2 regions of the Actinoplanes sp. NPDC049316 genome follow, and region 1 is predicted to be linked to the other one. Evidence: riboswitches for the same ligand, from Rfam matches in the RefSeq annotation. Region 1 holds a riboswitch; the other holds the start of a gene.
What was found. A riboswitch is a leader RNA that binds a small molecule or an ion and turns the genes downstream of it on or off. The one in region 1 is predicted to bind S-adenosylhomocysteine.
Positions count from the first base shown of each region.

Region 2: it holds a riboswitch for S-adenosylhomocysteine, as region 1 does, so the genes downstream of both, metH (methionine synthase) here and ahcY (adenosylhomocysteinase) in region 1, are expected to answer to the same signal.

Region 1 covers NZ_JBFAQM010000041.1:48,173-51,371, reverse strand. Annotated here, with positions in the region: gene AB0K03_RS37705 (LacI family DNA-binding transcriptional regulator) at 1-755, opposite strand, end outside; gene AB0K03_RS37700 (phytanoyl-CoA dioxygenase family protein) at 829-1,272, shown strand; S-adenosyl-L-homocysteine riboswitch at 1,334-1,414, shown strand; gene ahcY (adenosylhomocysteinase) at 1,432-2,892, shown strand; gene AB0K03_RS37690 (alpha/beta hydrolase) at 2,912-3,199, opposite strand, start outside.
Region 2 covers NZ_JBFAQM010000003.1:450,674-453,872, forward strand. Annotated here, with positions in the region: gene AB0K03_RS07345 (MHYT domain-containing protein) at 1-465, opposite strand, end outside; gene AB0K03_RS07350 (alpha/beta hydrolase) at 586-1,530, opposite strand; S-adenosyl-L-homocysteine riboswitch at 1,621-1,700, shown strand; gene metH (methionine synthase) at 1,699-3,199, shown strand, end outside.

The DNA of each region.
Region 1 (3,199 bases):
GAGTAGACGGCTCGGACCGCAGGGTTGCCGGCGAGCACCTCGCGGATTCCGATGTGGACGGCGTCGGCGCGGTCCTCCTCGTCGACGACCTCCAGCAGCCGCCGGCCCGCGGCCCGGGCGCGCATCTCCGCGCGGAAGCCCATCTCCCGCTCGTCCTCGCCGCGGAACGAGCCGTGCCCGCGGACCACGAGCACGTCCCCGGAGCGCTCCGCCAGCCATTCCTGCATGAGGTACGCGGCGGTGGCGCCCGCGGCCCGGTTGTCGATGCCGACGTACGCGGCCCGCGCGCTGGTCGGCAGGTCCGTCACCAGCGTCACCACGGGAGTCCCCTGCCGCGCCAGGCGGGCGACGGAGGCGACGATCTCCGGCACGTCCGGCGCCTTGAGGATCACCCCGTGCGACTTGGTACGCCCCACCTTGTCCAGCATCGCCAGCAGATCGCCCACCCCCGCGCTGTCGAGGAAGTGGAACCGTGACCGGATCACGGCGGGTCGCAGCCCGGGCAGTTCGGCCTCGAGCGCGGCACGGACACCGGTCGAGAACCGCGACGGCGCCTGCACGATCACGTCGATCATGAACGTGCGGCCGCCGAGGCGCAGCTGCGACCGCTGCCGGTCGAGATCAGCGATCGCCTGCTCGACCTCCCGGACGGTGCTCTCGCGCACCCCGCCGCGCCGGTGCAGCACCCGGTCCACAGTGGCCGGGCTGAGGCCGGACTGGGCGGCGATCTCGCGGATCCGGTACGGGTGCTTCACGCCGTACACGATGAGGGGTTTTTGAGGTTGTTTCAAGGGTCTTTGATGGCGTTTCAGCCCCTAGCCTGACGAGATGACGACCTGGTTGCCGGCGGCCGGCTGCCGCCTCGCGGACCTGCGGGTCCTGGTGGAGCAGACGACGGACGCGGCCGGCTACCCGCTCGCCGCCGCCGTCGACCACAACGTGCTGATCTACGACCGGACGATCCTGGCGGCCGACCGGCGGGCCGCGGCGGCCGAACTGGCCGAGGGCAACCACGTGCAGCTGCCGCTCACGAAGGGCGACGCCGCGTTCTTCAACCCGGCGGTGTTCCACGGCGCGGGTACGAACCGCAGCACGGACGTCAAGCGCATGGCCAACCTCCCCACCGACCTGGACCGTGACCAGCCCATCGGCGGCCTGGCTCCGCAGACACAGGCCGAATTGATGCATCAGGCGCTGGCCGAGCAGTGGGACACGTCACAGTTCGAGAAGGCCCTGCACGACCAGCGCGAACGGCGGCACGTCGGCGGCTGACGATTCCCGATCTTGAAGCGACGGCGCTATGGTGGACGGGCGCCCTCCAGCGGCGCTGCCCCTGGCCGAGAGGCGCTGCGACGGACCTGCCGGTCCGCCACGCTCGGCCCGTGGGCCACTGTCGAAAGGGCGCCTCCTGAAGAGGGGGTGCCCTTCTCCATGTCACCACAGCTCCAGCAGCTCAACGGCATCGACTTCGCCGTGGCCGACCTCTCGCTGGCCCCGTTCGGCCGGCACCAGATGCGCCTCGCCGAGCACGAGATGCCCGGCCTCATGTCGATCCGCGAGGAGTACCGCGAGGCCCAGCCGCTGCGCGGCGCCCGCATCGCCGGCTCGCTGCACATGACCATCCAGACGGCCGTGCTGATCGAGACCCTGGTCGCGCTCGGCGCGCAGGTCCGCTGGGTCTCCTGCAACATCTTCTCGACCCAGGACGAGGCCGCCGCGGCCATCGTCGTCGGCCCCGAGGGCACGGTCGAGGCCCCCTCCGGCACGCCGGTCTTCGCCTGGAAGGGCGAGACGCTGGAGGAGTACTGGTGGTGCACCGAGCAGCTGTTCGACTTCGGCGACGGCCTCGGCCCGAACATGATCCTCGACGACGGCGGCGACGCCACCCTGCTCGTGCACAAGGGCCGGGAGTTCGAGCTGGCCGGCGCGGTCCCCGCGACCACCGCCGAGGACAGCCACGAGTACACGGTCATCCTCGACACGCTGCGCCGCAGCCTGGCGTCCGACCCGCAGCGGTTCACCAAGATCGCCGCTGAGATCAAGGGTGTCACCGAGGAGACCACCACCGGCGTGGCGCGGCTCTACAAGTTCGCCAAGACCGGCGAGCTGCTGTTCCCGGCGATCAACGTCAACGACTCGGTCACCAAGAGCAAGTTCGACAACAAGTACGGCATCCGCCACTCGCTGGTCGACGGCCTCAACCGGGCCACCGACGTGATGCTCGGCGGCAAGCTGGCCGTGGTCTGCGGCTACGGCGACGTCGGCAAGGGCTCCGCCGAGACGCTGCGCGGCCAGGGCGCCCGCGTCGTGGTGACCGAGGTCGACCCGATCTGCGCGCTGCAGGCGGCCATGGACGGCATGCAGGTCGTCCGGATCGAGGACGTGGTCTCCGAGGCCGACATCTTCATCACCACGACCGGCGGCACCGACATCATCACGGTCGAGCACATGGCCGCGATGAAGCACAACGCGATCGTCGGCAACGTCGGCCACTTCGACGACGAGATCGACATGGCCGGCCTCGCCAAGGTGCCGGGTATCGAGAAGGTCGAGGTCAAGCCGCAGGTGCACGAGTGGCGCTTCCCGGACGGGCACGCGATCCTCGTGCTCTCCGAGGGCCGGCTCATGAACCTGGGCAACGCCACCGGTCACCCGAGCTTCGTGATGTCGAACTCGTTCACCAACCAGGTGATGGCCCAGATCGAGCTCTGGACCAAGCCGGACGAGTACGAGAAGCAGGTCTACGTCCTGCCGAAGCACCTCGACGAGAAGGTCGCCCGGCTGCACCTGGACGCGCTCGGCGTCCGGCTCACCGAGCTCACCAAGAAGCAGGCGGAGTACCTGGGCGTGGCGGTCGAGGGGCCGTACAAGCCCGACCACTACCGCTACTGAGCCACTCCCGGGGGCCGCGTCATCCGGCGCGGCCCCACCGGGCGATCCTGTCGAGGAGGCTGCGCCCCAGCGCGTTGCCCGGCTCCAGGATCGCGGTCTGGAAGACGTGCGGCATCTGCTCGTAGACGTCGACCTCGACCTTCGTACCGGCGGTGGACGCCTTCTCCGCGAAGCGCAGGGTGTCGTCCCGCAGCGCCTCCGCCCCGCCGACCACCATCACCAGCGGCGGCAGCTCGGCCAGGTCGCCGTACAGCGGGGACTGCGGGGCCCGGTCGCCCGGCGCGCCGCCGAGATACCGCCCGATCAG
Region 2 (3,199 bases), on a different contig from region 1:
CGCGATCGCGACGGAAGCGGCCACGCGCGTGGTGCCGTACGAGATGTGGCCGTTGAGGTGCATGGCGTACATGCCCATGTAGTGCATGGCGGCGACGCCGAGGCCGGCCAGCAGGCCGCCGGCGACGATGCGGGCGGCCCGCGCCCGCTCGCCGCCGAAGACGATCATCATGCCGGCGCCGACCGCGGCGATCGCCAGGATCGCGCTGGCCGCGGTGAGCGCGACGTCGTAGCGGATGGGCGTGCCGACGACGCCGAAGCCCAGCATCGCCACGAAGTGCATCGTCCAGATGCCGGTGCCGCCGATGGCGATCGCGGACAGCGTGAGCCACCACGCCCGGCCGCCGCCGGTGCGCGCCGAGCGCAGCCGTACGGCGCAGACGAGCCCGAGCAGCGAGCCGAGCACCGACAGCGCGTAGCTCACCGCCGGCGTGACCCATCCATGCTCGAAATGATGGATCTCCATGTCGTTGTCCCCCCAGGTCAGAGTCCCCGATGCATCCTGACGCGGGGTTCGCCGCGGTGCAGGGGACGCAAGGGGGACCGACGCGGAAACCGGCCGTACGGGGGAACCGGTCCGGCCCGGTCAGCCGATCTTGGCCGTAGCGAGCCAGTCACGCAGCGCAGCGTTGACCTCGGCCGGCCGCTCCAGCATCACCTCGTGACCGGCCTCGACCGTGACCTCGGTCAGATTCGTGCAGGCGGCGCGCATCGGCTCGGCGAGCCGGCTGTGGCGGGTCTCGCAGATCGTGTCCCAGGCGGCGTGCACGAACAGCACGGGCATGGTCAGCCGGTCGGCGGCGCGGGCGGCGTACGCGAGGTTCGTCTCGTCGTTGAGGTACCACGAGCAGGGGCCGCGGAACCCGTGCTCCGCCAGCCCGGCGACCACCGTCGCGAAGTCCTCGTCGTCGAGCATCGAGGTGTCCCGGGGCAGCGCCGGAGCCCGGTGCGCGTCGCCGAACCAGCCGCCGTTGGTGCGTACGCCCGCACTGCGCGCCCGCGTGCCGACCACCTCCGGGCGGCTGCGGCGGAACAGCAGGGACACGGTCGCGGCCACGTCCGCCTCGAAGTCAGCGACGGCCTGCTCGAAGCGCTCGGCGTAGAACCGGTAGTAGTCCCACTGGCCGTACGGGAAGCGGTCCTCGGGGTAGAGGTCACGGTCGACCAGCGGCAGCAGCGTCTCCAGGGCGAACCCCTGCGGCAGGTACGGCACGCAGAGGCTCGCGACGGCGCGGCAGCGCTGCGGGTGATGGGCGGCCATGGACCACACCACCGGGCTGCCCCAGTCGTGCCCCACCCACACCGCCGGGCGGCCCCCCAGCGAGTCGTGCAGCTCCAGCAGGTCGCCGACGACCTCTTCCAGGGCGTACGCGGACGGCTCGGCGGGGATCTTCGCGGCGCCGTACCCGCGCATGTCGGGCGCGACGCACTCCCAGCCGGCGGCGGTGAAGTGCTCGACCTGGCGCCGCCAGACCAGACCGCGCTCGGGCCAGCCGTGGACGAAGACCATCAATGGGCGTTCCTCAACCATTCCGGCACCGTAGCGTCGGCCGGCGACCACCCTTCGGGACAGCACCCGCCCTCGAGGTCGATACGACCGTCTTCGGGTACTCTTGTGCGCCAGGCCGAGGGGCGCTGCAACGGGGGTCCACCCCGCCACGCTCGGACCGGAATTACACCGACCAAGGGCGCCTCCGAGATGTCCGCGGAGGTGGTCGCTGTGTCAGTAGTAACCCACAGTAGCGATGTTGCCGGTGAGCTGCGCAAGCTCCTGGCCGAACGGGTGCTCGTGCTCGACGGGGCCTGGGGCACCATGCTCCAGGGCGCCCAGCTGACCCCGGCCGACTACCGGGGCGATCTGATCGCCGAGGATCACCCGCAGGACGTCACCGGCGACCCGGACCTGCTCAACATCACACGGCCCGACGTCATCCTCGACGTGCACCGGCAGTACCTGGCCGCGGGCGCCGACATCACCACCACCAACACGTTCACCGCGACCAGCATCGCGCAGGCCGACTACGGGCTGCAGCACCTGGTGCGCGAGATGAACGTCCGCGGCGCGCAGCTGGCCCGGCAGGCCGCCGACGAGGCCGGGGGCCGGTTCGTCGCCGGGTCGGTCGGGCCGCTCAACGTGACCCTGTCGCTGTCGCCCCGCGTCGAGGACCCGGCCTACCGCGCGGTCTCCTTCGACACGGTCAAGGCGGCGTACGCGGAGCAGATCTCCGCGCTGGCCGAGGGCGGCGTCGACCTGCTGCTCATCGAGACGATCTTCGACACGCTCAACGCGAAGGCCGCGATCGCCGCCGCCCGCGAGGTCGCGCCGCAGCTGCCGCTCTGGATCTCGGTCACCATCGTCGACCTGTCCGGGCGCACCCTGTCCGGGCAGACCGTCGAGGCGTTCTGGCGGTCCATCGAGCGCGCGCAGCCGCTGGTCGTCGGCGTCAACTGCGCGCTGGGCGCCGCCGAGGCGCGCCCGCACGTGGCCGATCTCGCCCACCTGGCGAACGTCTATGTCGCCGCCCACCCGAACGCCGGCCTGCCGAACGCCTTCGGCGGCTACGACGAGACGCCGGAGCAGACCGGGCGGTTGCTCTCCGAGTTCGCCGCCGACGGCCTGGTCAACATCGTCGGCGGCTGCTGCGGCACCACCCCGCCGCACATCGCCGCCATCGCCGACGCGGTCCGTGGCGCCCGGCCCCGGCAGCTGCCTGCGGCGCCCGCGGCCACCCGGTTCAGCGGGCTCGAGCCGTTCGAGATCGGTCCCGACACCGGGTTCGTCATGATCGGCGAGCGCACCAACGTCACCGGCTCGGCGAAGTTCCGCCGGCTCATCGAGGCCGACGACTACCAGGCCGCGGTGGACGTCGCCCTCGAGCAGGTCCGCGGCGGCGCCAACCTGCTCGACGTCAACATGGACGCCGATCTGCTCGACAGCGAGCGGGCGATGACCACGTTCCTCAACCTCATCGCCACCGAGCCCGAGGTCGCCCGGATCCCGGTCATGATCGACAGCTCCAAGTGGAGCGTGCTCGAGGCCGGCCTCAAGTGCGTGCAGGGCAAGGGCGTGGTCAACTCGATCAGCCTCAAGGAGGGCGAGGGCCCGTTCCTCGAACAGGCACGCCGGATCCTCGGGTACGGCGCCGGCGTGGTCGTCATGGCCTTCGACGAGCAGGGCCAGGCCGACACCACCGAGCGCA